3 regions of the Pseudomonas sp. H2_A10 genome follow, and region 2 is predicted to be linked to each of the others. Evidence: riboswitches for the same ligand, from Rfam matches in the RefSeq annotation. Region 2 holds a riboswitch; each other region holds the start of a gene.
The links. Region 2 has a riboswitch for cobalamin ahead of cobO (cob(I)yrinic acid a,c-diamide adenosyltransferase). Riboswitches for the same ligand answer to the same signal wherever they lie in the genome.
Positions count from the first base shown of each region.

Region 1: it holds a riboswitch for cobalamin, as region 2 does, so the genes downstream of both, AB4O23_RS16420 (CbtB domain-containing protein) here and cobO (cob(I)yrinic acid a,c-diamide adenosyltransferase) in region 2, are expected to answer to the same signal.
Region 3: it holds a riboswitch for cobalamin, as region 2 does, so the genes downstream of both, AB4O23_RS13350 (ABC transporter substrate-binding protein) here and cobO (cob(I)yrinic acid a,c-diamide adenosyltransferase) in region 2, are expected to answer to the same signal.

Region 1 covers NZ_CP162821.1:3,508,223-3,518,382, reverse strand. The annotation lists partial or broken gene cobN (cobaltochelatase subunit CobN) at 1-503, opposite strand, end outside; gene cobW (cobalamin biosynthesis protein CobW) at 507-1,568, opposite strand; cobalamin riboswitch at 1,663-1,861, opposite strand; cobalamin riboswitch at 1,904-2,108, shown strand; gene AB4O23_RS16420 (CbtB domain-containing protein) at 2,206-2,394, shown strand; gene AB4O23_RS16415 (CbtA family protein) at 2,406-3,110, shown strand; gene AB4O23_RS16410 (cobalamin biosynthesis protein) at 3,107-3,499, shown strand; gene cobM (precorrin-4 C(11)-methyltransferase) at 3,570-4,316, shown strand; gene nfuA (Fe-S biogenesis protein NfuA) at 4,493-5,077, opposite strand; partial or broken gene AB4O23_RS16395 (fatty acid cis/trans isomerase) at 5,172-7,464, opposite strand; gene metH (methionine synthase) at 7,630-10,160, shown strand, end outside.
Region 2 covers NZ_CP162821.1:2,575,221-2,585,380, forward strand. The annotation lists gene AB4O23_RS12020 (DUF2066 domain-containing protein) at 1-360, shown strand, start outside; gene AB4O23_RS12025 (AI-2E family transporter) at 400-1,473, shown strand; gene hda (DnaA regulatory inactivator Hda) at 1,677-2,381, shown strand; gene AB4O23_RS12035 (C40 family peptidase) at 2,591-3,220, shown strand; gene AB4O23_RS12040 (C40 family peptidase) at 3,365-3,904, shown strand; cobalamin riboswitch at 4,002-4,247, shown strand; gene cobO (cob(I)yrinic acid a,c-diamide adenosyltransferase) at 4,327-4,938, shown strand; gene AB4O23_RS12050 (cobyrinate a,c-diamide synthase) at 4,935-6,263, shown strand; gene bluB (5,6-dimethylbenzimidazole synthase) at 6,260-6,910, shown strand; gene cbiB (adenosylcobinamide-phosphate synthase CbiB) at 6,907-7,815, shown strand; gene cobD (threonine-phosphate decarboxylase CobD) at 7,808-8,797, shown strand; gene AB4O23_RS12070 (cobyric acid synthase) at 8,794-10,160, shown strand, end outside.
Region 3 covers NZ_CP162821.1:2,869,717-2,879,876, forward strand. The annotation lists gene chrA (chromate efflux transporter) at 1-1,031, opposite strand, end outside; gene tspO (tryptophan-rich sensory protein TspO) at 1,165-1,605, shown strand; gene AB4O23_RS13335 (alpha/beta hydrolase) at 1,605-2,528, shown strand; gene AB4O23_RS13340 (ABC transporter ATP-binding protein) at 2,754-3,518, opposite strand; gene AB4O23_RS13345 (FecCD family ABC transporter permease) at 3,515-4,519, opposite strand; gene AB4O23_RS13350 (ABC transporter substrate-binding protein) at 4,516-5,526, opposite strand; cobalamin riboswitch at 5,642-5,835, opposite strand; gene AB4O23_RS13355 (M24 family metallopeptidase) at 5,896-6,759, shown strand; gene AB4O23_RS13360 (hypothetical protein) at 6,994-7,497, shown strand; gene AB4O23_RS13365 (hypothetical protein) at 7,528-8,004, shown strand; gene AB4O23_RS13370 (aldehyde dehydrogenase family protein) at 8,178-9,569, opposite strand; gene ptrR (putrescine utilization regulator PtrR) at 9,674-10,160, shown strand, end outside.

The DNA.
Region 1 (10,160 bases), 930 kb from region 2:
GCCCACGGGTAATCACGGCCCAGATAACCGCTGGCCAGGCAGCGATAGAAATCCAGCGCATTGCCCAAGCCGCCCTGACGCAGAAATTGCCACAGGCGCTCGCGTTGCTCGGCGTTGACCGTGCTGAGACCACTGAGTTCGGGGTCGGGACGATCATCGCCCGGCACCAGGATCAGCGTGACGCCGCGCTCGGCCAACGCCACCAGACGTTCGATGCCGTAACGCCAATAAGCGATGCCGCCATGCAACGAAATCAGGATGACCTTGGCGTGGCGCAGCACTTCGTCAACGTAGAGGTCGACCGAGGCGTGGTTCTGCACCTGCATCGGGTTGGCCAGGCGCAGGCTGGGGTAATCCTCGGGCAGTTGCTGCGCCGCTTCGGCCAGCAGCGCCAGGCTCGAATCGCCGCTACACAGGATCACCAGTTCGGCGGGGGTTTGACCAAGGTCGGCAATATTGTCGTCCGCGACGAAACCACCGGGCTGAGTCCTGAGCAGGTGCATGGGTTAAGCGCTGAGCGCGGCGCGCAATTGCGCTTCAAGGGCGGCGGCATCCAGCTCCTGGCCGATCAGCACCAGGCGCGTAATGCGCGCTTCGTCTGCGCCCCAGGCGCGGTCGAAATGCTTGTCAAAACGCGTGCCCACGCCCTGGATCAGCAGGCGCATCGGCTTGTTGGGGATCGCGGCGAACCCTTTGATGCGCAGGATGCCGTGTTGCACCACCAGTTGGGTCAGGGCGTCGAGCAGCAGCGCTTCGTCGGCTTGCGGCAGGTCGATGGAGATCGAATCAAACGCATCGTGGTCGTGATCGTCTTCGCCTTCATGGTGGTGATCGTGATGGCTGTGGCGACCATCGATGTGCTCCTCGGAGCCGGCACCCAGGCCGATCAGCACGTCGAGCGGCAGGCGACCGCTGCTCGCTTCAATGACCTTGACGGCCGGCGGCAGCTCTTCGGCGACTTCCAGGCGCACGCGGGCCAGGTCTTCAGGGCTGATCAGGTCGCACTTGTTGAGGATGACCAGGTCGGCGCTGGCCAGTTGGTCGGCGAACAGCTCGTGCAGCGGCGACTCGTGGTCCAGGTTCGGGTCGAGTTTGCGCTGGGCGTCGACCTGGTCCGGGAACGCGGCAAAGGTGCCGGCGGCCACGGCCGGGCTGTCGACCACGGTGATCACCGCGTCAACCGTGCAGGCGCTGCGGATTTCCGGCCACTGGAACGCTTGCACCAGCGGTTTTGGCAGGGCCAGGCCCGAGGTTTCGATGAGGATATGGTCGAGGTCGCCACGACGGGCCACCAGTTCGCGCATCACCGGGAAGAACTCTTCCTGCACCGTGCAGCACAGGCAGCCGTTGGCCAATTCGTAGACACGGCCGTTGGCTTCTTCTTCGGTGCAACCGATGGAGCACTGCTTGAGGATTTCACCGTCGATACCCAGCTCGCCGAATTCGTTGACGATCACCGCGATACGACGGCCCTGGGCGTTGTCGAGCATATGGCGCAGCAAGGTGGTTTTGCCCGAGCCGAGGAAGCCGGTAACGATGGTGACGGGAAGTTTGGCCAGTGTTTTCATCGGATGCCCTTTTGGGGCGGGCATACGGGACGATTGGCCCTGCGACAGCGCGCAGCAGCGGATTTCGTCACCGGATCACCCCGCCCGGTTGAATTGGAAAATCGGTTGCGAGGCAGGTCTCCTGGCTTGGGGCTTGCGGGCCGTACGACCGGCGCCGGCTGCGCCTTCCCGCCTGATCGGCAGTGGCATGGCAGTCGGTAAACCCTTCACAGTTGCGGGGGCAGCCGCGGCTTGAACCGCGTTCCCTTCTTAGCTTCGGCCTGGGCCGAAGAACCTCGAAGGGTGCAAGGCTACAGGGGCTCGGTCAATTTGACTACCGCCGCTCTGCATGCTTTCCTACAAGCCTTGTTTCGGGTGCCCTTCACAGGGTGAAACGGGAAACCGGTACGTCATATCCGTATGGCAAGTCCGGTGCTGCCCCCGCAACGGTAAGCGAGCGAAGCGTCAGATCCACTGTGCCTGTACGGCATGGGAAGGCGATGCTTTCTAGACCCAGTGTCCCTCGCAAGCCCGGAGACCGGCCCGAAAACTTCAGATAACAAACCCGCGGTGGGCGGGCGCTGTTCAGAACCCTGTGGGCCTGGCTCGCGGGGTTTTCATGCGCTCGTTTCACCCTGACACCTGAAAGGGACGCGCCATGTCGATCATCAGCAGCACCTCGCACACCGCCAGCAGCACCTCCACCCTGAGCCAACGCCTGAGCGCCGCTATCGGCGCGTCGATCCTCGGTGCGTGCCTGGTGTATTTCGCCGGTTTCTCGCACATTGAGGCGGTGCACAACGCTGCCCACGATACCCGCCACAGCGCCGCGTTCCCGTGCCATTGAGACCTGCCGACATGATCAAGCGTATTGCGCAAACCGCAGGGTTCAGCGGCCTGTTGGCCGCCCTGCTGCTGACCCTGCTGCAAAGCTTCTGGGTTGCCCCGCTGATTCTGCAGGGGGAAACCTTTGAAAAAGCCCCGGCCGCCACAGAGGTTGTGCATGAGCACGCCGCCGGCGCTGCCGCGCACACCCATGACGCCGAAGCCTGGGAGCCGGAAGACGGCTGGCAGCGCGTGCTCTCGACCACGGGCGCCAACCTGGTGGTAGCCGTCGGTTTTGCGCTGATGCTGGCTGGCCTTTACACCTTGCGCACGCCGACTCGCACCGCCCAGGGCCTGCTGTGGGGCCTGGCGGGTTACGCGACCTTTGTGCTGGCGCCAACCCTCGGCCTGCCACCGGAGTTGCCGGGCACTGCCGCCGCTGACTTGGCGCTACGCCAGGCATGGTGGATCGGCACCGCCGCCTCTACTGCCGCCGGTATTGCGCTGATCGTTTTCGGCCGCAATGGGCTGCTCAAAGTGCTGGGCGCAGCCATCCTCGCGGTGCCGCACATACTCGGCGCGCCGCAGCCGCTAGTGCATTCAATGCTCGCGCCGCAAGCCCTGGAGGCGCAGTTCAAGATCGCCTCGCAGCTGACCAATATGGCGTTCTGGCTGGCCCTGGGCCTGATCAGCGCCTGGCTGTTCCGTCGCAACCGCGATGATCGCTACTCGGCATGACCTACGTGGTCGGCCTGGGCTGCCAGCGCGGTTGTGATGCAGCCACCCTGTTGAGCCTGTTTGATGCGGCCCTCGCCGAGGGCGGCATCGAGCGTCACCGTGTCACGGCACTGGCCAGCATCGACCGTAAACAAAACGAGCCGGGGCTACTCGCCCTGGCCCGATGGCTCGACCTGCCCTTGCGGTGCTTCAGCGCCGGGCAACTGGCCGTTTATGAAGCGCGGCTGAGCCATAAATCCGCAGTTGCCTTCGCCCATACCGGCTGTTACGGCATCGCCGAAAGCGCCGCCCTGGCCCTGGCCGAACAGCTCTGCGGCGGCCCTGCCCGCTTGTTGATCACCCGCCGGAAAACCGCCCAGGCCACCTTTGCGTTGGCCTGCGCCGGCTAAAATCCCGATAATCGCGCTTTCCGATCATGAGCATCCTTCATGCTCGCCCGTTTTTCGACAGGAACTCTCCATGACCGTCTACTTCATCGGCGCCGGCCCCGGCGACCCGGAATTGATTACCATCAAGGGCCAACGGTTGATCCGCAGTTGCCCGGTGATCATTTACGCCGGCTCCCTGGTGCCCGCAGCGGTATTGGACGGCCATCAGGCGGAACAGGTGGTCAACAGCGCCGAATTGCACCTGGAGCAAATCATCGACCTGATCAAGGCCGCCCATGCCAAAGGCCAGGACGTGGCACGTGTGCATTCCGGCGACCCGAGCCTGTACGGCGCGATTGGCGAGCAAATCCGCCAGTTGCGCGAATGGGACATTCCCTTCCAGATCATCCCCGGCGTCACCGCAGTGGCGGCCTGCGCTGCGTTGCTGGAGGCCGAACTGACCCTGCCGGACATCGCCCAAAGCGTGATCCTGACGCGCTACGCCGATAAAACCAGCATGCCGGTCGGCGAAGACTTCGACAGCCTGGCCCGCCACGGCACGACCATGGCGATTCACCTGGGGGTCAATCATCTGGAAAAGATCGTCACCGAGCTGTTGCCGCATTACGGCGCGGATTGCCCGATTGCCGTGGTGCACCGCGCGACGTGGCCGGACCAGGATTGGGCGGTCGGCACGCTCGCTGATATCGCCGGCAAAGTCGCCGCCAAGGGCTTTCGGCGCACGGCGCTGATTGTGGTGGGTCGGGTGCTGGCCAATGACAGTTTCAGCGAGTCATCGCTGTATCGGGCTGGGCATGCGCATCTTTATCGACCTTAGCTTTTTTACCAGATGCGTGTATCAGCCAGCGGTCGAGGCGACTGAGGCACCGCTATCGGAAGCAAGCCCCACACCTAATCTTCCGTCTGAGATAAACAACGTAACCCACTGAATTAAAAGTATAAAAAACGGCGCTCACGGGGCGCCGTTTTTTATTTTCGCAGTGAACGCCTTACTCAGTAGTAGGCGTTTTCTTTCTGCGTATGGTCGGTCACGTCACGTACACCCTTGAGCTCCGGAATACGCTCGAGCAAGGTGCGCTCGATGCCTTCACGCAAGGTCACGTCGGCCTGGCCGCAGCCTTGGCAGCCGCCGCCGAACTTGAGGACAGCGATGCCGTCTTCGACGACGTCGATCAAGCTGACCTGGCCGCCGTGGCTGGCAAGCCCCGGGTTGATCTCGGTCTGCAGGTAGTAGTTGATGCGCTCGTTGACCGGGCTGTCGGCGTTGACATTCGGCACCTTGGCGTTGGGCGCCTTGATGGTCAACTGGCCGCCCATACGGTCGGTGGCGTAGTCGACCACGGCGTCATCAAGGAAGGCTTCGCTGAAGCTGTCGATGTACGCGGTGAAGCTTTTCAGCCCCAGGGCGGTGTCTTCAGGCTTCTCTTCACCAGGCTTGCAGTAGGCAATGCAGGTCTCGGCGTACTGGGTGCCGGGCTGGGTGATGAAGACGCGGATACCGATTCCTGGGGTGTTCTGCTTGGACAGCAGGTCGGCCAGGTAATCGTGGGCGGCGTCGGTAATGGTTATGGCAGTCATGGAAACTCCTCACAGGCTTGCCGGCAGTTTACGCCAAAATATTACGCAGGTACAAAGTCCGAGTATTTTTGTCGGAAAAGCGTCGACCTGCCTGTCAGAGGTTTTCATAACGATTCATGTCCAACACCCCCTCTTCCACAGGCGTTGTCTCGCGGATGTACTGCGACAAATCATGGAAATACTGCCAGAACAGCGGATGGCTGCGGCGCACGCCCCAACGATCAACGATGGCTTCGAACTGCTTGGCGTCCTTGGCCTGTTCCATCTGCGCAACGAATGCAGGCACTTCCCGGGCCGGGATATTGAACATGAAGTTGGGGTAGCTGCTGAGCACGCCCGGGTAAACGGTCAAGGTATCCAGGCCCGACTGATAGCGATAGGCCTCACCCAGCAGGAACGCCACGTTACTGTGGGCACGGTTGCGCAGCAGGCTGTAGACCATGCGCTGGCCGCTGGCGGTCTCGATACGCAACATCGTCGCTTCGGGCAATTGATCGATCACCTTGAGCCCCGCCGCCGGGCGCGAGGTCAGGCGACTGAGGGCCTGTTCCACATCCTGCAACGTCGCGGAGATACCGTTGCGTGAGCAATAGGCGCCCGCGCAACGGTTGATCGGGTCCGGGCTGGCATTCAAATCGCCGTAACGGGTGAGCAACTGGTTGGCAAAGTCGCGCTTGGGGTCTTTTTCATCCAGGTGCAGACCGCTCGGCTTGTCGTCGTCGATGGCTTCGTAGTCCAGCCAGAGTTTGATCTTGCCGCTGTTCTGGTACCAGTCGTCCATAAACCCGTCGCGGGTGTCGGCAGGCATCAGGCGCAGGAAGTTCTGCTCCGCGCCGTTGCGGATCAGGTCGAAGTACAGGCGGGTCTGGGCCTGGTGCGAGACGTTGCCGAACACATCGAAATTCACCGCCAACTGATAATAGGTGCGCTCCAACAGGGGGTAATCGAATAACCACATCGTCTGCGGCACTTCGCCGATCAGGCCCTTGGTCACCGACGCGCTGTCAAAGTGACGGAAGATGCTCAGCAAGGCATTGTCGTTACCCGCCCACAGGCTTGACCAGCTCGGCGGTGGCAAATCGGCGTAACTGTCGCGGCGCAGCGCTTCATATTCGTTGCGCTTGTCGCGGTAGAGCCAGCCACAGGCTCAGCACGCTGCCCACGTCGTCGTTTTGCCCCGGCATGGCCAACAACGGCGTCGCCTGGCCGCGATACCGCGCATCGGTGATATACAAATCATGGTCAGGGTCTTGGAACAGCGCCCAGAAATTGTCGCGGATCACGTCCGTGGCGATCTGCCCCCGGCACACCGGCCCGCGAATGAAGGTGCGCACGAAATATTCGGCGTTATCCAGCATGAACTGGTAACGGGCCTTGGCCGGGATAGCTTCGAACGTGTCGAACGGGTTGGCCCGACGCCCCGGCCCATAGCCCGGCAAGGCGCTGACCTGCCAGTTGCCGGCGTAGAACAGCGCCTTGATGCGCGCCATCTTCTGCGCACTGAACGGGTAAGTGATGTGGGTTTTATGCACGATCACGCCCTGCACCGGCCACAGGCGGTAATACACGCGGGTGCCGGGGTCGTCATTCGGACGGCGGGTATTGATCAAGTCGATCGGCTGCCCGCTTGGCGTACGCGAGCGCACCCACTGGAAGAAATGCCCCGGCTCGCCGCCCTCAAAGTAGAGATGGGCGAGAAACAAATGCTCGTACAGCCAGCGCGCCACCAGGCTTTCACGGGCGCCTGGCTGGTTGAACAGGTTTTCCCACTGCTGCACTTGCAAGGCTTCGCTGGCACTCGGCGCCAGGCCCTGTTCATCGATGGGCGCGCCGGAGGCCAGCCAGCGTTGCAGGGTTTGATATTGCTGGTCAGTCAGGCCGGTGACCGCCAACGGCATGCCTTCTTTGGGATGGCTGCCGGCGTAGGCGTTGAACTCGGCGGGCATGGCGCACGTGTTTTCGCGATTCAAGCCCAGCACGATGTCTTCGGGCAGCTTGGCGTTGGGTTGCAACGGCGCGTTATGGCCCAACTCCAGCATGCGCGCCATCAGCGCGGCCTGGCTGCCCTGGGCGTCGAGCACCGAATAAAAGCCCTTCTGCCGCCACGCCTGTTTGCCGAAGGCGTCATAGAACAAACGGGTAGTCGGCGTGGCCTGGCTACGCTCGCCGTCGTACACCGGGACTTTGCTCGCGCCGCGCGCCGCCCCTTCGGCGCTGCCCAGGTTGAGCTGGCAGGCGGAGTCGTAGCAGGCGTGACAGGCCACGCACTTTTCGGTGAAGATCGGTTGGATATCGCGGGTGTAGGAGATCGCCGGCGCGGGACCTTCAGCCTGGGCAGCGCTGGCAATCAAGGCCAGGAAGGCGCTGACGATAAGACGAAGTGACATGTATCCGGTCCCGATCAATACGTGCGGTAAAAAAGTGGCGGTGATTCTACCGGGCCATGACTCCGCCCAACATGAGCGATATTCATGCAAAACCCGCACATGCCGCAAATCCGCACAGGTTTGCTATGATCCACCCCCTCCGTAATGCCTGACCAGAGTAGTCCCATGTCCGATCGTAGCGCTCGTCTGCAAGCCCTTCACCACGCCCTCAAGGAACGCATCCTGATCCTCGACGGCGGCATGGGCACGATGATCCAGAGCTATAAACTGGAAGAGCACGATTACCGTGGCAAACGCTTCGCCGACTGGCCGAGCGACGTCAAGGGTAACAACGACCTGCTGGTGATCACCCGTCCGGACGTGATCGGCGGCATCGAGAAGGCTTATCTGGATGCCGGCGCCGACATCCTCGAAACCAACACCTTCAATGCCACGCGCATTTCCATGGCCGACTACGGCATGGAAGAGCTGGCCTACGAGCTGAACGTCGAAGGCGCACGCCTGGCACGCAAGATCGCCGACGCCAAGACCGCCGAGAACCCGGCCAAGCCACGCTTCGTCGCCGGCGTGCTCGGCCCGACCAGCCGTACCTGCTCGCTGTCGCCGGATGTGAACAACCCCGGCTACCGCAACGTGACCTTCGATGAGCTGGTGGAAAACTACACCGAAGCCACCAAAGGCCTGATCGAAGGCGGCGCCGACCTGATCCTGATCGAGACCATCTTCGACACCCTCAATGCCAAGGCTGCGATCTTCGCCGTGCAAGGGGTGTTTGAAGCACTGGGCATCGAACTGCCGATCATGATCTCCGGCACCATCACCGACGCCTCCGGCCGTACGCTGTCGGGCCAGACCACCGAAGCGTTCTGGAACTCCGTGGCCCACGCCAAGCCGATCTCGGTCGGTTTGAACTGCGCACTCGGCGCCAGCGAACTGCGCCCTTATCTGGAAGAGCTGTCCAACAAGGCCAACACTCACGTCTCGGCGCACCCCAACGCCGGCCTGCCCAACGAATTCGGCGAGTACGACGAACTGCCGTCGCAAACCGCCAAGGTCATCGAAGAGTTCGCCCAGAGCGGCTTCCTGAACATTGTCGGCGGCTGCTGCGGCACCACCCCAGGCCACATCGAAGCCATCGCCAAGGCCGTGGCCGGTTATGCCCCGCGCCCGATCCCGGACATTCCCAAGGCCTGCCGCCTGTCGGGCCTGGAGCCGTTCACCATCGATCGCAGCTCGCTGTTCGTCAACGTCGGCGAGCGCACCAACATCACCGGTTCCGCCAAGTTCGCCCGCCTGATTCGCGAGGACAACTACACCGAAGCCCTGGAAGTCGCGCTGCAGCAGGTTGAAGCCGGCGCCCAGGTGATCGACATCAACATGGACGAGGGCATGCTCGATTCGAAGAAGGCCATGGTGACCTTCCTCAATCTGATCGCCGGCGAGCCGGATATCTCCCGCGTGCCGATCATGATCGACTCCTCCAAGTGGGACGTGATCGAAGCCGGCCTCAAGTGCATCCAGGGCAAGGGCATCGTCAACTCCATCAGCATGAAGGAAGGCGTGGAGCAGTTCATTCACCATGCCAAGCTGTGCAAGCGCTACGGCGCCGCGGTGGTGGTGATGGCCTTCGACGAAGCCGGCCAGGCCGACACCGAAGCACGCAAGAAAGAGATCTGCAAACGCTCCTACGACATCCTGGTGAATGAAGTCGGCTTCCCGCCGGAAGACATCATCTTCGACCCGAACATTTTTGCGGTCGCCACAGGCATCGAGGAGCACAACAACTACGCCGTCGACTTCATCAACGCTTGCGCCTATATCCGTGACGAACTGCCGTACGCGCTGACCTCGGGCGGCGTGTCCAACGTGTCGTTCTCGTTCCGCGGCAACAACCCGGTGCGCGAGGCGATCCACTCGGTGTTCCTGCTGTACGCCATTCGCAACGGCCTGACCATGGGCATCGTCAACGCCGGCCAGCTGGAGATCTACGACCAGATCCCGGCCGAGCTGCGCGACGCGGTGGAAGACGTGGTGCTCAACCGCACCCCGGACGGCACCGACGCCCTGCTCGCCATCGCCGACAAGTACAAGGGCGACGGCAGCGTCAAGGAAGCCGAAACCGAAGAATGGCGTGGCTGGCCGGTGAACAAGCGCCTGGAACACGCGCTGGTCAAGGGCATCACCACGCATATCGTCGAGGACACCGAGGAGTCGCGGCTGTCGTTCGCGCGCCCGATCGAAGTGATCGAAGGTCCGCTGATGTCCGGCATGAACATCGTCGGCGACCTGTTCGGCGCCGGCAAAATGTTCCTGCCGCAGGTGGTCAAATCCGCCCGTGTCATGAAACAGGCCGTGGCCCATCTGATCCCGTTCATCGAACTGGAAAAAGGCGACAAGCCGCAGGCCAAGGGCAAAATCCTGATGGCCACGGTAAAGGGTGACGTACACGACATCGGCAAGAACATCGTCGGCGTGGTGCTCGGTTGCAACGGTTATGACATCGTCGATTTGGGCGTGATGGTACCGGCAGAGAAGATCCTGCAAGTCGCCAAAGAGCAGAAGTGCGACATTATCGGCCTGTCCGGGCTGATTACGCCGTCCCTGGACGAGATGGTGCACGTGGCCCGTGAGATGCAGCGCCAGGATTTCCACCTGCCGCTGATGATCGGCGGCGCGACCACCTCCAAGGCGCACAC
Region 2 (10,160 bases):
GCCGATACCGGCGCCGTGGCCGACGCGGTGATGCTGGCGATCAGCCAAAAGCTGGCGCCGCGTTTTGCGGTCAAGCCGGGCGTGAGCACCGAACAATTGCTGCAAGTGCAGGGCATGACCCTGGAACGCTATGCGGCGCTGGGGCATTTGCTTGAGCCGTTTGGTGGCCAGCCGCTGCGTGTGGAGGGCGATCGCATCGTGTATCGCGTCAATGGCAGCGCCGATCAGTTGCGCACCCAGTTGAGCCTGGCCAAGTTGCAGGAAATTCCCGCGGGCGAGCCTGCGCCGCAACCGTTAGCGCCAGGCGCGCAACCGCCCGCCGCACCTGAGCCTCAGGCGCAACTGCGGTTTCGTTGGTAAACAGTTCTTCCTTATATAGATAGAAGCATGGAGTGGTGTATGGCGGATACGCGTCGTTGGGTGTGGCTTGGCGGGATTGTCCTGCTGTGCGTTTTTGTGTTCTTGCTGCATTCGATCCTGACGCCGTTCCTGGTTGCGTTGCTGCTCGCCTATCTGTTCGATCCCGTGGTGGATCGCCTGGAGAAGGTCGGGCTGTCGCGGACCTTGGGGGTTGTCGCGGTGTTCGCGCTGTTTACCCTGATCATCACCGCGTTGGTATTGGTGCTGGTGCCGATGTTGGCCAAGCAATTGTTCCGCCTCTATGAACTGGCGCCACAGATGCTCGACTGGTTGCAACACACGGCGATGCCGTGGGCCCAGGCCAAGCTCGGGCTGTCGGACGGCTTCTGGAAGTTCGACAAGGTCAAGGCGGCGATCAGCGAACATATGGGCCAGACCACCGATATCGTGGGTGTGATCCTCAGCCAGGCCACCGCCTCCAGCCTGGCATTGATCGGCTGGCTGACCAACCTGGTGCTGATCCCGGTGGTAGCGTTCTATTTGCTGCGCGATTGGGATGTGATGATGGCCAAGATCCGCAGCCTGCTGCCGCGCAACCGCGAGGAGCGCATCGTCGCCCTGGCCGGTGAGTGTCATGAAGTGCTCGGGGCGTTCGTGCGCGGGCAGTTGCTGGTGATGCTGGCACTGGGGATCATCTACGCCGCCGGCTTGATGGCGATAGGCTTGGAGCTGGGCCTGTTGATCGGCCTGATCGCGGGCTTGGCCGCCATCGTGCCGTACATGGGGTTTGTGATTGGTATCGGTGCGGCGCTGGTGGCCGGGCTGTTCCAGTTTGGCGGTGACCTTTACCCGATGCTGGGCATTGTTGCGGTATTCATGGTCGGCCAGGCCCTGGAAGGCATGGTGCTCACCCCATTGCTGGTGGGCGATCGAATCGGCCTGCACCCCGTGGCGGTGATCTTTGCGATCCTGGCGGGCGGCGAGCTGTTTGGCTTTACGGGCATCCTCCTGGCGCTGCCGGTGGCGGCGGTGATTATGGTGCTGGTGCGCCATGTACATGATTTGTACAAGGATTCCGAGGTGTACACGGGCGTCGAAGACCCCGAGTTGTAATCGCGGCGTCACAAACCCGGCTTCGGCCGGGTTTGGCGTTTATGGCCCTGTGCCGTCAAACAAACCGCAAAAAACCGGCAAGTTAACGCAAACCTTTGATTTTGCTTGTGGTCTGCTGCATTGTGCGCCCGGCTTCACGGGTATAAACTTTGCAAACTTTACACAGAGGCCACTAACGGTTCGATGGGAGCCGTTCAGTCAGCATGAAACCGATTCAGCTGCCCTTAGGTGTGCGTCTGCGTGATGACGCCACCTTTATCAATTACTACCCAGGCGCCAATGCCGCTGCACTCGGCTATGTCGAGCGGCTCTGCGAAGCCGACGCCGGGTGGACTGAAAGCCTGATCTATCTGTGGGGCAAGCATGGCGTGGGGCGTACCCACCTGTTGCAGGCCGCCTGCCTGCGCTTCGAGCAAATGGGTGAGCCGGCGGTATACCTGCCGTTGGCTGAGCTGATGGATCGCGGCATCGGCATCTTCGACAACCTTGAACAGTACGAACTGGTGTGCCTGGATGACCTGCAGGTGATCGCCGGCAAGGCGGATTGGGAAGAGGCGCTGTTCCATTTATTCAATCGCTTGCGTGACAGCGGCCGGCGCTTGCTGATTGCCGCCGCCACGTCGCCTCGGGAATTGCCGGTCAAGTTGGCCGACCTCAAGTCACGCCTGACCCTGGCGCTGATCTTCCAGATGCGCCCCCTGTCCGACGAAGACAAGCTGCGCGCCCTGCAATTGCGTGCATCCCGTCGTGGCCTGCACCTCACCGACGAAGTGGGGCACTTTATCCTCACCCGCGGTACCCGCAGCATGAGCGCCTTGTTCGATTTGCTTGAGCAGCTCGATCAGGCCTCTTTGCAGGCGCAACGAAAATTGACGATCCCTTTTCTCAAAGAGACGTTGGGTTGGTAACACGTTGATTTGTCACGATTCGGCACTTTTCAGGCGCCAGAAAACCTACGTCTGAGCCCGGCGGGCTACGCATTTACGTCATTAATTGGAATCAGGGCTTAGATGTCACGGTCCAATCGCGAAGTCACATAGCGCACGATTGAATTTGCAAATCGATGTGATAGAGGGCATAGTCTCGGCTTCTTTACACATCAGCCACGGTCGTGCCCATGCTAAATCGCTTCGCACCCCTCGTGCCTCTCGCACTCGTTACCCTGTTGTTTGGTTGCGCCTCCCACCCTCAACAAGTGGCAGAGCAGCAGAAGCCTCAACAACAGTCCCAGGCAAAATTCGTCGCTGCGCAGTCTGCTTCCGTTTATGAAGAAGAGCTGGCAACCGAGAAAGAACTGGCCGATTTCTCCGGCAACAAGCCTTACCAGCTTCCAGTTCTGGCCGACAGTATCCTAGAACGCGGCATGTCCCTGATCGGTACCCGTTACCGTTTCGGAGGTACCTCCGAAGCCGGTTTCGATTGCAGCGGTTTTATCGGCTATCTGTTTCGCGAAGAAGCCGGCATGAACCTGCCACGCTCCACGCGCGAAATGATCAACGTGAAAGCACCGTTGGTCGCACGCAACAACCTCAAGCCCGGTGATCTGCTTTTCTTCAGTACGGCAGGCCGTGGTCGTGTCAGTCACGCCGGTATCTACTTGGGTGACAACCAGTTTATCCACTCCAGCAGCCGTCGCAGTGGCGGTGTGCGAGTCGACAGCCTGGGTGACAGCTACTGGAGCAAAACCTTCATCGAAGCCAAGCGCGCACTCGCCATGGCCCCGACTACGGTTACCGCCAGTAAGTAAACTTAAAGTGATACTTGAAGTTTGACGCGTAAGCGCTAGAATCCCTGGATATTGTTGTAACCCGTTCGCGCGAGCTTTGCTTGCGCGTTCTGGTTTTCAGCGTTCGGCAGCGAAAGCCGCATCCAGACCAGGATTGTTCTGCACATGTCGACCTCGGCCCGCCTGATTCTAATTGTTTGCGCCGCGCTTCTCAGCGCCTGCGCCAGCCGCACACCGCCGCCCGCGCCCATCGCGGTCAAGCCCAAGCCGGTGTTCAATTATTCCACCCAGAACTTTTCGCCTGCTGCCGAAGACGTGCTCTTTCGTGCGCTGGGCCTGGTCGGCACGCCTTATCGCTGGGGCGGTAACACGCCAGACTCCGGTTTTGATTGCAGCGGTCTGATCGGCTTCGTCTACCGCGACGCCGCCGGCATTTCCCTGCCACGCACCACGCGCGAGCTGATCGTGATGCGCGCCCAGGATGTGAGCGAGCAGAACCTGCAAACCGGCGACCTATTGTTCTTCGCCACCGGTGGTGGCTCGCAGGTCAGCCATGCTGGGATCTACGTGGGTGAAGGTCGCTTTGTCCATGCGCCGCAAACCGGTGGCACGGTGAAACTGGACACCCTGTCCAAAGCGTATTGGCAGAATGCTTACCTGAGTGCCAAGCGCGTATTGCCGGGCAATCTGGCGCGTAATCCTTAGAATCAATGCCACGTTGCACGCTTAAAGCTGCAAGACGGCGCAATGCCTGCTTGTAGCTTTAGGCTTGACGCTTGCAGCTAGCCCTCCAACCCACTAACCTTCGCCGCTTGTTCCAGGTGCTCTGTGACCCGTGGGTCGACAGAGTGAAACAGGGAAGCCGGTGAGTGAGCGCGCTTATACACAGCGCCGCCGCAATTCCGGCGCTGCCCCCGCAACGGTAAATGAGTCAAGACCCTGCATTGAGCCACTGTATCGCTCGCGATATGGGAAGGCGCAGCGTCGACCTGTTCGCTTCAGAACGCCACTCATGAGCCCGGAGACCGGCCAGGATCATCCAACAGCATCACGGTGGGCGATGCTTGGCTGTCTGTTTTTTCTTTTCCCTGCCCGCCGTTTTTGTTCAGCCCCAACGGAGAGCTGCCATGACCGATACCCCCGACCGCGATGAACGCCACCTGGCACGCATGCTGCGCAAAAAAGCCGTGATCGACGAGCGCATCGCCAATTCACCCAATGAATGCGGCTTGCTATTGGTGCTCACCGGTAATGGCAAAGGCAAGAGCAGCTCGGCATTCGGCATGCTCGCCCGCGCCATGGGCCATGGCATGCAGTGCGGCGTGGTGCAGTTCATCAAGGGGCGTAACAGTACCGGCGAAGAATTGTTTTTCCGCCGTTTCCCCGAGCAAGTGCGCTTTCACGTGATGGGCGAAGGCTTCACTTGGGAAACCCAGGACCGGCAGCGCGATATTGCCGCCGCCGAAGCCGCCTGGGCCGTGTCGCGCCAATTACTGCAAGACCCGTCCATTGGCCTGGTGGTGCTGGATGAGCTCAATATTGCCCTCAAGCATGGCTACCTCGACCTCGATCATGTTCTGAGCGACCTGCAAGCCCGCCCACCGATGCAACACGTGGTCGTCACCGGCCGTGGCGCCAAGCCCGAGTTGATCGAAATGGGCGACACCGTCACTGAAATGGGCATGCTCAAGCATGCGTTCCAGGCCGGTATCAAGGCACAGAAGGGCGTCGAACTGTGAACCCGCCCCGTCATTGCCCGGCTGTATTGATCGCCGCTCCGGCGTCCGGCCAGGGCAAAACCACCGTCACCGCCGCGCTCGCCCGTTTGCATCGCAACCTGGGGCGCAACGTGCGCGTGTTCAAATGCGGCCCGGACTTTCTGGACCCGATGATCCATGAGCGCGCCAGCGGTGCGCCGGTTTATCAATTGGACATGTGGATGGTGGGCGAGCAGGAAAGTCGCCGCTTGTTGTGGGAAGCGGCGGGGGAGGCGGACCTGATCCTGATCGAGGGCGTGATGGGCCTGTTCGACGGCACGCCGTCCAGCGCCGACCTGGCGCGGCACTTCGGCGTGCCGGTGTTGGGCGTGATCGACGGCACCGCCATGGCCCAGACCTTTGGCGCGCTGGCATTGGGCCTGGCGCGCTATCAGCCGGACCTGCCGTTTGCCGGGGTACTGGCCAACCGCGTCGGCACGCTGCGCCATGCGCAGTTGCTCGAAGGCAGCCTCACCGAAGGCCTGCGCTGGTACGGCGCGTTGTCACGTGAGACCGGTATCGAGCTGCCCAGCCGTCACCTGGGGCTGGTGCAGGCCAGCGAATTGAATGATCTCGATGTGCGCCTGGACGCCGCCGCCCAGGCCCTGGGCAGCAGTTGCGAAGTCGCGCTGCCGCCGCCGGTGGCCTTCGCCGCACCGCAGGTGATCGAGGCGGAGCCATTGCTCAAGGGCGTGCGCATCGCCGTCGCCCGTGACGAAGCCTTCGCGTTCACCTACGGCGCCAGCCTCGACCTGCTGCGAGCGATGGGGGCTCAGTTGAGCTTCTTTTCGCCGATCCATGATCACGCACTGCCCGACGCCGACAGCCTCTATCTGCCCGGTGGTTACCCGGAACTGCACCACCAGGCGCTGTCGGAAAATACCCCTATGCTCGCTGCCATCCGCGCCCACCACGCCGCCGGCAAGCCGTTGCTCGCCGAATGCGGCGGCATGCTCTACCTGCTGGACTCGCTCACCGACGTCGACGGCAACCGTGCCGAACTGCTCGGCCTTTTACCGGGCGATGCGGTGATGCAAAAGAAACTCGCGGCCCTGGCCCTGCAAAGCGTCGAACTGCCGGAAGGCGTGTTGCGTGGGCACACGTATCACCATTCCCTGACCAGCACCGAGTGCCAGCCGATTGCCCGTGGCCTGAGCCCTAACGGTGGGCGCGGTGCCGAGGCGGTTTACCGACAGGGGCGGATGACAGCCTCTTATGTGCACTTTTATTTCCCATCGAACCCATCAGCGGTCGCCGCCTTGTTTGCACCCAATGTGGGAGGGGGCTTGCCCTCGATAGGGCCATGACCGACAACGCATTTGCCCCGGCCGACCGCGACGCCGTCTACCGCGCCATCGCCGAGCGCCGCGACATGCGCCACTTCAGCGGCGGTACGGTGGCTCCCGAATTGCTTCATCGCCTGCTCCAGGCCGCGCATCAGGCACCCAGTGTGGGTTTGATGCAGCCGTGGCGTTTTATCCGCATCAGCGACCGCCACCTGCGTGGGCAAATCCAGCAAGTGGTCGAAGAAGAGCGCGTGCGCACCGCCCAAGCCCTGGGCGAACGTTCCGATGAATTCATGAAGCTCAAGGTCGAAGGCATTCACGACTGCGCTGAAGTACTGGTGGCGGCGTTGATGGATGATCGCGAGCGGCACATTTTCGGCCGCCGTACCTTGCCGGAAATGGACATGGCTTCGCTGTCCTGTGCGATCCAGAATCTATGGCTGGCTGCCCGTGTCGAAGGGCTGGGCATGGGCTGGGTATCGTTGTTCGACCCCCAGGCCCTGGCCGATCTGCTGGGCCTGCCGCCCGGCGCCAAACCCCTGGCCGTGCTGTGCCTGGGGCCGGTGGCCGAATTCTATCCGGCACCGATGTTGCAGCTCGAAGGCTGGGCCGAACCGCGGCCGCTGAAAGACATGTTGTATGAGAATACGTGGGGAGCGAGTCAATGAGTGTGGCCTTGCTGTGTGTCGCCGGGGTGGCGTTGGATGCGCTGCTGGGTGAACCCAGGCGTCGGCATCCGCTGGTGGCGTTCGGCAATTTTGCCGGGCGCATCGAGCAACGCTTCAATAGCGGTGGCCGTGGCTGGCGCAGCCATGGCGTGACGGCATGGTTTATCGCCGTGGTGCCGTTGACGCTGCTGGCCACCGCGCTGTCGTGGGCGCCCTATATCGGGTGGGCGCTGGAGATTCTGGCGCTGTACTGTGCCCTCGGCATGCGCAGCCTGGGTGAACATGTACTGCCTGTCGCCCAGGCGTTGCGCAGCGATGACCTGGATGAAGCGCGCACGCGGGTGAGTTACCTGGTGAGCCGCCAGACCAGCGAGCTGGACAGCACCGAAGTAGCCCGTGCCGCCACCGAATCGGTGCTCGAAAACGGCAGTGATGCGGTGTTTGCCGCGTTGTTCTGGTTCGTGGTCGCTGGCGTACCGGGGGTGGTGCTCTACCGTTTGAGCAATACCCTCGACGCCATGTGGGGCTATCGCAATGAGCGCTTCGAACGCTTTGGCTGGGCGGCGGCGAAAATCGACGACGTACTGAACTACATTCCTGCGCGCCTGGTGGCCTTGACCTACGCGGTGCTGGGCAAAACCGCCCTGGCGCTCAAATGCTGGCGTACCCAGGGGCCGACATGGGACAGCCCCAACGCGGGGCCGGTGATGGCGTCCGGGGCCGGCGCACTGGGCGTCGAATTGGGCGGTGCGGCGATTTATCACGGCGAGCTGCACCAGCGCCCGCCATTGGGCGAAGGCCCGGCGGCGGATGCCGATTCAATCGAACGAGGCTGGCAACTGGTGCAGCGCGGCGTTTGGCTGTGGCTGCTGATCCTATGCGCGGGGGCGCAATTCTATGCTTGAACACGGTGGTCGGCTGCGCAAAGCGTCGGTTCAATACGGGATTGCCGAGGCCAACTGGCTGGATCTCTCCAGCGGCCTTGCGCCCTGGCCCTGGCCGATCCCCGAGATACCGCTACGCGCTTGGGCGCGCCTGCCGGAAACCGACGACGGCCTGGAGCAGGCCGCCGGCGAGTATTACGGCGCGGCGCACGTGTTGCCGGTGCCCGGTTCCCAGGCGGCGATCCAGTTGCTGCCACGCCTGCGCCGTGCGGGCAAGGTCGGCGTGTTATCGCCGTGCTACGCCGAACACGCCGAAGCTTGGCGCCGCGCGGGTTACGTGGTGCGTGAGGTGCAGGAGCAGGAAGTCGACTTTTTCCTCGATGGCCTCGATGTGCTGGTGGTGGTCAACCCCAACAACCCCACCGGTCTGAGCCTCAGCCCGCAGCGCCTGCTGGATTGGCACACGCGGCTGGCCCAGCGCGGCGGCTGGCTGGTGGTGGACGAAGCGTTTATGGACGTGACCCCGCAATTGAGCCTGGCGAGCCAGGCCCATCAGGTTGGCCTGATTGTACTGCGCTCGTTCGGCAAGTTTTTCGGCCTGGCGGGTGTACGGCTGGGCTTTGTGCTGGCCGAGCGCCGGCTGCTCAAGTTGCTCGCCGAGCAGGTCGGGCCGTGGGCGGTCAGTGGGCCGACGCGGGTGCTTGGCCAAGCGTGCCTGCGCGACACCGCCGGCCACGCGCACCAGCGCGCCCGGTGCCTGGAGGCCGGCCGGCGCTTGTTCGAGTTGCTGCAACGCCATGGCTTTGAACCGCAGGGCGGCTGCGCCTTGTTCCAATGGTTGATCACTCCGCATGCCGAACGCATGCACGAATTCATGGCCCAGCGCGGCATTCTGCTGCGCCTGTTTGTGCACGACAGCAGCCTGCGCTTCGGCCTGCCCGACACCGAGGTCGATTGGCTGCGCCTCGACGCGGCGCTGGCTGCCTATAAGGACGCTGCATGAGTACGCTGATGGTGCAAGGCACCACCTCCGATGCGGGTAAAAGCACCCTGGTGACTGCGCTGTGCCGTTGGCTGGTGCGCCAAGGCATTGCAGTGGCACCGTTCAAACCGCAGAACATGGCGCTCAACAGTGCGGTGACCGCCGAAGGCGGCGAAATAGGCCGCGCCCAGGCGGTGCAGGCCCAGGCGGCCAACCTGGCGCCGCATACCGATATGAACCCGGTGCTGCTCAAACCCAACAGCGACACCGGCTCCCAAGTGATCATCCATGGCCGTGCGGTCACCAGCATGAACGCGGTGGCCTATCACGACTACAAAGCCATCGCGATGCAAGCGGTGCTGGCTTCCCACTCGCGCTTGAGCCAGGCCTACCCGGTGGTGATGGTGGAAGGGGCGGGGTCGCCGGCAGAGATCAACCTGCGCGCCAACGACATCGCCAATATGGGCTTCGCCGAGGCGGTGGATTGCCCGGTGTTGTTGATCGCCGATATCAATCGGGGCGGGGTGTTCGCCCATTTGGTCGGCACGCTGGAGTTGCTCTCACCCAGCGAACAGGCGCGGGTCAAAGGCTTCATCATCAACCGTTTTCGCGGTGATATCGCGCTGCTGCAGCCTGGCCTCGATTGGCTGCAAGCGCGTACCGGCAAACCGGTAGTGGGCGTATTGCCGTACGTGATGGACCTGCACCTGGAAGCCGAAGACGGCATTGACCATCGCCAGATCGACAAGGCCGCGCAGGTACTCAAGGTGGTGGTCCCGGTGTTGCCGCGCATCAGCAACCATACGGATTTCGACCCGCTGCGCCTGCATCCCCAAGTGGATCTGCAGTTCGTCGGGCCGGGCCAACCTATACCCGCCGCCGACCTGATTATCCTGCCGGGCTCGAAAAGCGTGCGCAGCGATCTGGCGTATCTGCGCGCCAATGGCTGGCACACCGCCGTGGCGCGGCACCTGCGTTATGGCGGCAAGGTGCTCGGTATTTGCGGCGGCTTGCAGATGCTTGGCGAGCAGGTGCACGACCCGTTGGGCCTGGAAGGGCCGGCGGGTTCCAGCGATGGCCTGGGCCTGCTGGCGTTCAGCACCACGCTGGAGCACGAAAAACAGCTGCGCAACGTTCGCGGTCGCTTGTTGCTGGAAGATGCCGAGGTCAGCGGCTATGAGATCCATGCCGGCGTAACATCGGGCGAAGCCTTGTCGAGCGCTGCCGTGCACTTGGATGACGGCCGTACCGATGGCGCCCTGAGTGCCGACGGGCAGATCCTCGGCACCTACCTGCACGGGCTGTTCGAAACCCCGGCCGCGTGCAGCGCCTTGCTGCGCTGGGCGGGGTTGGCCAACGTGCAGGCGGTGGATTACCACGCCCT
Region 3 (10,160 bases), 290 kb from region 2:
ACGCCGGCATTCACGCCGGCCAGGGCGGCTTGGGTGCGTGGGCTGCGGCGCAGGGTTTCCCAAAAAGGCAGGGCGCCGAACACCAGCAGGAATGATGGGGCGAAGATGGCGAGCAGGCAGATCAGGCCGCCCAGCCAGCCGTTCGGGTCAGGTTGCATGGCGGCGCCGAGGAAGGCCGCGAACGTGAACAGAGGGCCGGGCACGGCTTGGGCGGCGCCGTAGCCGGCGAGGAACAGGTCGTTGCTGATCCACTGCGGCGGCACCACTTCGGCTTGCAGCAGCGGCAGCACCACGTGGCCGCCGCCGAACACCAATGCACCGGCGCGGTAGAAGGCGTCTACCAGCGCCAGGCCTTGGTTGGGCAGGTTTTGCGCCAGCAGCGGCAAGGCCATCAGCAACAGCGCAAACAGCAGTAGCCACAGGGCGCCGGTGCGACGGCGGATGGGCATGGGCAGCGCTTCGTGTTCGGCGTTCGGCGTGGGTTTTAAAAGCAGCAGGCCGATCACGCCGGTGACGACAATCACGCCCACTTGGCCCCAGGCGGAAGGCACGAGCAAGGCCACGCCACCGGCGATCAGCATCAGCATGAGGCGGGCCGCGCCCTGGCACAGATTGCGCGCCATGCCCCACACGGCTTGGGCGACCACGGCCACAGCGACCACTTTAAGGCCGTGCAGCACGCCGGGCGGCAGGGCGCTGCTGTGGTGCGCAATGCCCAGGGCGAACAGCACCAGCAGCACGGCGGATGGCAAGGTGAACCCGGCCCAGGCGGCCACGGCACCGCCATAACCCGCCCGCGACAGGCCCAGAGCGATGCCGACCTGACTGCTGGCGGGGCCGGGCAGGAATTGGCACAGCGCGACCAGGTCGGCATAGCTGCGCTCACTGAGCCAGCGCCGCCGCGTCACGAACTCGGCGCGAAAATAGCCGAGGTGGGCGATGGGGCCGCCGAACGAGGTGAGGCCCAGGCGCAGGAAGATCAGGAACACCGACCAGGGGCTGTTGGAGCAATCGGCGCGGGTGTTGGTCACGGTTGGGGTCTCTGGTGGTGCTCAAAAAAGGTGGAAGAGTGCCATTTTTGCCGCCGTTATTGAATTTATTCGCGGTAGTTCGAGTCACTCAAGCATAGCGTTGCTTTCTACCCCTCCAGCTCAAGGACCGACCATGACCTTCTTCATCTTCCTGCTCGCCTGCGCCGCCGCCGCCAGCACCGGCATTATCTTCAAGCCCGGCGCCTGGTACGAATCCCTGGTCAAGCCCAGCTTCACCCCGCCCAATTGGCTGTTCCCGGTCGCGTGGACCATCATCTACCTGCTGCTGGCCTGGGCCGGTTATCGTCTGAGCCTGATACCGGGCAGCGAAATGGTGTTGGCGCTGTGGGCCGCACAAATCGCCTTGAACACCTTGTGGACGCCGGTGTTCTTCGGTGCCCATCGCCTGCTCGCCGGCATGGTGGTTATCGTGCTGCTATGGCTCACCGTGGCGGCGATGGTGGTATTGGCGGTGCGCCTGGACCTGATCACCGGCTTGATCCTGTTCCCGTACCTGGCGTGGCTCTGCGTGGCGGCGGCGCTGAATTTCTCGATCTTGCGCAATAACCGCTGATGGCTCACAAACTCTGGCCTGCGAGCGAGGCTGAACTGGCCCAAATGCGCCGCTTCAATCAAAAGCTCGCGTGGATGCCGCGCTTTAAAATCCGCAACCGCGTCACACCGCGTCTGATCCAGGCGCTGTTGCGTGCAAGCCAAACGTTCAAGCAGGCGCCCGTGGTCGAATGCAAAGTGGTGGCGGGCGTGCCCGTGCGCATCCTGCGCCCGAGCGGCCCGCCCAAGGGGGTGGTACTGGATATTCACGGCGGCGGTTGGGTGATCGGCAATGCGCAGATGGACGACGACCTCAACCTCGGCATGGTCAACGCGTGCGACGTGGCGGTGATGTCGGTGGATTATCGGCTGGCGGTGGATACGCCGGTTGAAGGGCTGTTGGAGGACTGCCTGGCGGCGGCGCATTGGTTGCTCGCCGAGGAAGAGTTTGCGCATTTGCCGGTGGTCTTCGTCGGCGAATCGGCCGGCGGGCATCTGGCGGCGGCGACGTTGCTGGTGTTCAAACAATGGCCAGAGTTGCTCAAACGGGTAAGCGGTGCGGTGTTGTATTACGGCGTTTACGATTTGACTGGCACACCGAGCGTGCGCCAGGCCGGGCCGAGCACGTTATTGCTGGACGGGCCGGGGATGGTCGAGGCGTTGCGCTTGCTCACGCCGGAATTAAGTGATGAACAGCGCAGGCAACCGCCGTTGTCGCCGTTGTATGGCGACTTTGAAGGTATGCCGCCAGCGTTGATGTTCGTGGGCGAGTTGGACCCGCTCAGGGACGACACGTTGCTCATTGCTGAACGATGGCCGCAGGCCGAGGCCCATCTGCTGCCGGAGTCGGCGCACGGGTTCATTCATTTTCCGGTGGCGATGGCGGATGGGGTGTTGGGGTATGGCCGAAGGTGGATCACGAAACGTATCAATGGCGAACAATAAAGCCGTTCGCCACAACGGCTGATCGGCATGATTTAAAAGGCTAGGCAGGCGGAAAGTCCTTATAGCACTTTGGCAGGTATCCCCAGATTCTCAGCACACATATCCACCCATTTTTCAGGCCGCCATTAGTGAAGTTTGGCCAGACGTGACGGTCGGCGGGCGCATGGTGGGCTGTTTGTTGTGGGTTTCCCAGCGCTGATCTTTGCTGCCCGACGGCATGGTCGCTCAGTTAGAGCGCAACCGCAGTATTTGCGCCCCATCAAACGGGTCCGTCAGGTAGTGCCCCTGCACGCCGAACGTGTCCTGCAGGCGTTGCGGTGTGAGTACATCCATCGGCTTGCCCAGCGCCACCAATCGCCCGCGATCCAGCACGGCCAACCGATCACAGGTCAGTGCCTGGTTGAGATCGTGCAGCGCAATCAATGTCGTCACCGGCAGCGCCTGGACACCTTTCAAAATCGCCAGTTGATGCTGGATATCCAGATGGTTGGTCGGCTCATCCAGCAACAGAATCTGTGGCCGTTGCGCCAGGGCACGGGCGATGTGCACGCGTTGGCGCTCGCCGCCGGAGAGGCTGCGCCAGGCGCGTTGGCTCAGATGGGTGGCGTCCACGTCGTGCAGGGCCTGGCGCACGATTGTGTCGTGGTCGTGTGACCATGGGCTCAGCGCCGACAGCCAGGGTGTGCGGCCCAGCGCCACGGCGTCGAACACGCGGATCGCGTCGTCGGTGTCGGCCTGCTGCTCCACCACCGCCAACTGTTGCGCGATGGTGCGGCGCGAGAGGTCGCCCAGGCGTTGGCCGCCCAGTCGCACCTCGCCGCTGGCGGGCGTACGCAAGCCCGCCAGCAGTTTGAGCAGGGTGGATTTGCCGGAACCGTTCGGGCCGACGATGCCCAAGGTTTCACCCAGGTTTACCTCCAGGTGAATCTCGCGCAGCAACTCGGCCTCGCGCACCTTGAAGCCCAGGCCCGTGCAACTGAGCACTGTCATCGGGCATTCCTCCGGCCGATCAGGATCAGCGCAAACACCGGCGCGCCGACCAGCGCCGTGACCACGCCCACCGGGATCACCTGGCCCTTGATCAAGGTGCGCGATAGCACATCGGCCGCGATCAGGAACAAGGCGCCGCCCAACGCACTGGCCGGCAGCAGTCGCGAGTGCCCGGTGCCGAGCAACAAGCGCACGGCGTGGGGGATCACCAGGCCGACAAAGCCAATGGAGCCGACAATCGACACCATCACCGCCGTGACCAGCGCGGCGCAGCCCACCAGCACAAACTGTACGCGGCGCACCGCAATGCCGAGGGACGCCGCCGAGTCGCTGCCGAAGGTAAACGCATCCAGCGCACGCCGGTGCCACAGGCACACGGCCAAGCCCGCCACGGCGACCGGCACCGCCAGCCACACCGACGGCCAGCGCACGCCGCTGAGGTTGCCGAGCAGCCAGAACAGGATGCCGCGCGCCTGTTCCGAGCTGGCGGACTTGGTGATCAGGAATGCGGTGAGCGCATTGAACAGCTGCGAGCCGGCGATGCCCGCGAGGATGATCTGCCCGGTGCCGCTCATGGAGCCACTGGCCCGCGCCAATAAAATCACCAGGGCGAATGCCGCCATGGCCCCGACAAACGCGCCGGCCGACAGCGAAACCAAGCCGCCGCCCACGCCCATCAACGCCACCAGCACCGCGCCGGTCGAGGCGCCGGCGCTGATGCCCAACAAGTACGGGTCGGCCAACGGGTTACGCAACAACGATTGCAGAATCACCCCGCAGGTGGCCAGCCCGGCGCCGCAGGCGGCGGCGACCAGGGTGCGCGTGAGGCGGTAGTTCCACACCACGCCTTCGTCGATGGGGTCCAGCAGGTAGCCGGCGTTCCACAGTTTATTGGCGAGCACCTGCAACACCACCTGCGGTTCGATGGCGGTTTCGCCGATGGCCACGCCGGCGAGGACGGCGGCCAGCAGCAGCGCGAGGGCGAGTAGGGTACGGATCATTTGGGCAGGTTGTAGCCGTCGATGGCCGCGGCCAGTTGTTCAAGGCCATCAAAGGTGCGCAGGCTTGCCTGCAGCGCCAGGGCATCGAGGATGATGATGCGGTTGTTTTTTACCGCGTCCATGTTGCGCGTGACCGGGTCGCTGCGCAGGAAGGCGAGTTTCTTTTCATGGTCGTCGGCGGGGTAGCGGCGGCGGTCCATGCGGGCGATCACCAGGAAGGTCGGGTTGGCTTTGGCGAGGGTCTCCCAGCCGACGGCGGGCCACTCTTCATCGGACTGCACCACGTTGTGCAAACCGAGGGTTTCCAACATGAATTCGGGAACGCCCTTGTGCCCGGCCACATAAGGGTCGCTGGCCATCTCGGCGCTGGAGAACCAGACCAGTGCGCTGGCGTGTTTCAAGCCCTTGCCTTGCGCGGTGGCGACGGATTTGGCCAGGCGCGCTTTGAGTTCGTCGTTCAGTTGTTGGCCGCGATCCTGCACGTCGAAGATCTGCGCCAGTTGGTGGATGCTTTTGTAGATCGTCTCGATGCGGAACGGCTCCAGCCGCGTGCCGTCGGCGCCGACCAGGTTGTCTTTGCCTTCACAGTCGGAGGGCAGCAGGTAGGTGGGGATTTGCAATTCATGGAACTGCTCGCGCGTGCCCACCACCCCTTGCGCGCCGACCACCCATTCCAGCTCGGCCGCCACCAGTTGCGGGCGCTTGGCGATCACCGCTTCAAAGCTCGGCTCGTTGTTGGCCAGGCGGTCGATGCCGTCGTTCTGCGCCTTGAACGGCGCCAACACGCTGTTGAACCACAGCGAGGTGCCGACCACTTTGTCACCCACGCCCAGGGCGTAGAGCATTTCGGTGGCGGCCTGGCCGATGGTCACGCTGCGCTCGGGGGCGTGCTGGAAGGTCACGGTGCTGCCGCAGTTTTCGACCGCCAGCGGGTAATGAGTGGGCGCCGCTTGGGCCAGGGCACACAAGCCCAGCCCGGCGATCAGGGCGGTAACGCGTGGCAGCATGGGGCAATCTCCGTGTGAACCGTACGTGCAGCAGGGGCGTTACGGCTCGGAAATACGCCCTCGAACGCTGCCGCTCGGGCAGGCGAGGATGTCCTTCCCGGACACCCCGCCGGTGAGTGATGTTGCTGGGCCGGCAGGTCTCCTGACTGATGCGTCGTCGCCTCGCTCCGGCCTTCCCGGACGGTGTCCAGTGGCATGAAGGAGCAGGCTCGGCATCTACAGTTGCGGGGGCAGTTTCGATTGGCGCCGCGTGCGGCGTTTCGAATTCCCTATTAGTCCCGTTTGGGAACCGGCGCGGTATGGTAGTCCATCTTGGGCGCTGGGTGGAGGTACAATTCGGGTCCGTCCATAACCAACCCAAGGAAGGCCATGTTGATACGTCTGGGAATAGTGCCACTGTTGTTTTGCATGAGCGCACACGCCGCTGACCCTGCGCTCGCCCGCTACACCGACGCGATCGGCGACAGGGCCCGCGCCATCGCCCAGTTGGATGACGCAACCATTCTTGCCGAGGAAGCCAAACTGGCGCCCATCGCCAGTGACCTGTTGCGCAAGGTCGCGCCGCTGATCCGCAAGGGCGGCACCGGCACTGCGGTCCAGGAATTTTTACTCTACCAGTACGCACAGCACGGCTGGCTGCCGATGATGTTCGGTTATCGCGGCTACCCGGCAGCGGTGGCGGTGTCGGTGAATAACCAGGTGAGCGCCGCGCCGCCCACCGATGTGCCGTTCCCGGACGCGGCGCTGGTAAAAGTGGAGTTGATCGCGGCATCGGCGCAGGCCCATGTTGCTCAGGTCTGGACGTTTGCCACACCCAATGCCACCCCGGCGCAACGCCAATTGCTGATGACTGCGCGCCGTGCGCTGGCCAACGGAGTCGCCCACGTTCAGGGCGGCGAGCGGCTGGCCAATGTGGGGGCGGCGATACAACAGGAACTGGACGCGGGCCATGCCGTCGCGGTGCGTGAGTTTGCGGGCTATGCCATGGGGCAGGCGCGCATACAAAAGCCGCAAGTGCTCGGTTACAAGGTCGAGGGTGACAGCCCGTTGATGCAACCCGGGCAAGTGCTCAACGTGTATGTGATCGCCAAGGCGGGCACCGTTGGTGTGAGGTATCAGCCACCGGACTTTTGGAGCCTGCTCTCCACGGACGGTGCCGACGGCGTGATGTTGTCGGCGATGGTCGAGGTGACGGCAGATGGGCACCGGCTGCTTAGCCGGATGCTGGATTGATGCGCTGTACCGCCCTGCGAATGCTTGGGCGATGGGGTGATACGCAGTGATGGCTCAATGATATTATTTGCCGCGCCCTTTCGATTCGCCTTTGTTCATGGAGAACTTATGTCTTTTCGCAACGTCCTTGTCCTGACCCGGCTTTGCACCTTGTTACTGCTGGGTGGTTGCGCCCAGTCAGTGTCGTCACCCCCACCTGCTGCGCCAGTGCCGCTTGAACCGTTAGGACAGGTTTTGCCCTCGAACCCTTCAAGGCTGGGCTGGATCGACCAGATCATTGATCAAGACCCCGTCGTCACTTCTGCGCGCAAGCCCGTACTCCAACCGGCTCCGGATAACGACGCGCGCATTGCCAAATTGCGTAAACAAGACGGTGGCGTGCTGCCCGAGGGCTATTGGGCGCTCTACAAGCAGAACCTGGAAGCCATGCAGTACGACTTGAACCACCAGCATGACGCGGCCCGTGCCGAATACGTAAACACCTACCGCGATGAGTTGAGTCGTTTGAACGACGTGACACTGCAAACCATGGCCACCGCGCCCCAGGCACTGGATGCCCACACCCGCAGCCAGTTAAACGCACGCCTGACTGACCGCACCGCGGCCTATATCACAACCAGCAATCAGTCGTTCCGGGCGGCCACGGACGCCCACATTAACCGCATGGCCTTGATGGATCGCCAATACGATGTCTGCGCACGCCACCCGGATTGCTGGGATGCACCAGTCAAGCACTAGCCTCGATACGTCATACACAGGGAGTCAGTCATGAATGCTGATCAATGGATTGTTTTGTTCGAGCGGGCCTTTCGTGAAATGGGCGATAAACTCGAACAGGTGTTGCAACTGAACAGTTGCCGCGAGCACTGGATTCAGGCCGAAATCAGCTTGTATGCCTGGTTCAAGAATGACATCAGCCTCTGGACCGATTTGCCGATTGGCGAGCGGCGCAAAGCCGACCTGTATGCCCTGGACGACAGTGGCTCAACGAGCATGGTTGCTGAAATCAAGTGTCTGGGCGACATATCCCAAGCCAAGTGCCTGGAGGGCAATTGGTCAGTGAGGGCTGATGTTGAGCGGTTGCGCTCATTCGAATGCCCGGTCCGGTTGTTTGTGCTGGTGATTGCCAAAGGTGAGCGCGAGACCAACACCGGACGACGCCTTCGCGGGGATGAGTGGGTAGATGGGCGTGACTGCGTCAACGTAGACCTGGGGTTTGCCTTGATCCGCCTGTGGGCGCTTTGACGCAGCTGCTTTCCTGTCGGGCATGCAACTGGCTTACTGCGCGAGCAACGGCTGGAAGCAAGTAAGGGCATGCTGCAAAAGCAGTGGGGGAAGTGACGGTCGATTGGTCGAAAAGCACCGCAGGTCAAAGGTGGGAGCACGCCCGCTCCCACAGTTGACGGGTGTTGCCTGTTTTATTTGCGATCCCGCCACACCGTCTGTGCATTGCAGAACTCGCGCACACCAAAGTGCGACAGCTCGCGGCCGAACCCGCTCTTTTTCACGCCACCAAACGCCACGCGTGGGTCGGAGACGCTGAAGGCGTTGACGAAGATCCCGCCGGTTTCCAACTGATTGGCAATATCCCGCGCCTTGGCCGCGTCAGTGGTGAAGATGCTGGCGGTGAGGCCGAACTCGCTGTCGTTGGCCAGCGCCACCGCGTGGTCAGCGTCGCGGGCGGTGATGATCGAGGCCACCGGCCCGAACAGCTCCTGTTTGAAGGAGGTCATCTGGTCGGTGACGTCTGCCAGTACGGTCGGTTCGTAATAGTTACCGGCCCCTGCGACTTTATTGCCGCCCAATAACAATGTGGCGCCTTCTTGCAGAGTGGCCTGGACCTGGCCGTGCAACTCGTCCCGCAGGTCGAAGCGGGCCATCGGGCCGACGTAGGTGTCGGCTGAGGTCGGGTCGCCCATCACCATGGCGCGGCTGGCCTCGACGAATTTGGCGGTGAAGGCTTCGACCACACCGGCCTCAATGATCAGGCGCTTGGCGGCGGCGCAAACTTGGCCGCTGTTTTGGAAGCGGCCAATCAGCGCGGCCTGTACGGCGGCGTCGAGGTCGGCATCGTTGAGCACGATGAACGGGTCGGAGCCGCCCAGTTCCAGCACGCATTTTTTCAGCGCCGCGCCCGCCTGGGAGCCGATGGCGATGCCGGCACGCACACTGCCGGTGAGGGTGACGGCAGCGATGCGCGGGTCGGCGATGGCGCTGGACACACCCTCGGTGGTCACGTTGATCACTTCAAACAGGCCTTCGATAAAACCGGCTTTCTGGAAGGCTTGCTGGATCAGGTAGGCGCTGCCCATCACGTTCGGCGCGTGTTTGAGCACGTAGGTATTGCCGGCGAGCAGGGTCGGCACGGCGCCGCGCAGTACTTGCCATACCGGGAAGTTCCACGGCATCACGGCGAGGATCGGGCCCAGCGGGCGGTATTCGATGTGGGCAGTGCCGTTGTCCACCAGGGTCGGCTCCGGCTCAAGCATGGCCGGGCCTTGGGCGGCGTACCATTCACTCAGTTGCGCGCATTTTTCGATTTCGGCACGGGCCTGGGCAATGGGCTTGCCCATTTCCAGGGTGATCATCTGTGCCATGGTTTCGGCTTGACCGCGCAGCGCGGTCGCCAGGCCCAGCAGCAGTTCGGCGCGTTGGCTCACCGGTGTACGGCGCCAGGTGCGGAAGGCACCCGTGGCGCGGTTGAGCGCTGTGTCCAATTGCGAGGCGGTCTCGTACGGGTAGCTGCCGACCGTTTCGCCGTTGGCGGGGTTGATCGACAGGGCGTGGGTCTGGGAGGAAATCGCGTTCATGGCACCGTCCTGTAGGTACGTTGGGATGGTGGTGAGCGTACGGGGCTGGATGTTTTCTGGAAACTGAATAATATTAAGCAATACATTCACGATTGGAGAATGACTTGGATCTGGTGCAGCTGGAAATTTTCAAGGCGGTTGCCGAGCAAGGCAGCATCAGCGCCGCCGCGCAGTTGATTCATCGGGTGCCGTCGAACCTCACCACGCGCATCAAGCAATTGGAGCAGGACCTGGGCGTGGAGTTGTTTATCCGTGAAAAGAGCCGTTTGCGCCTGTCGCCGGCCGGGTGGAATTTCCTCGGCTATGTGCGGCGTATTCTCGACCTGGTACAAGAGGCCCGCGCCACGGTGGCGGGGGAGGAGCCCCAGGGCGCGTTTGCCTTGGGTTCGCTGGAGAGCACGGCGGCGGTGCGTATTCCGGCGTTGCTGGCGGCATATAACCAGAAACACACCAAGGTCGAGTTGGACCTGAGCACGGGGCCTTCGGGCACGATGATCGAAGGCGTGTTGTCGGGGCGGTTGACGGCGGCGTTTGTCGACGGCCCGGTGTTGCACTCGACGCTGGAGGGCGTGGCGGTGTTCGAGGAAGAGA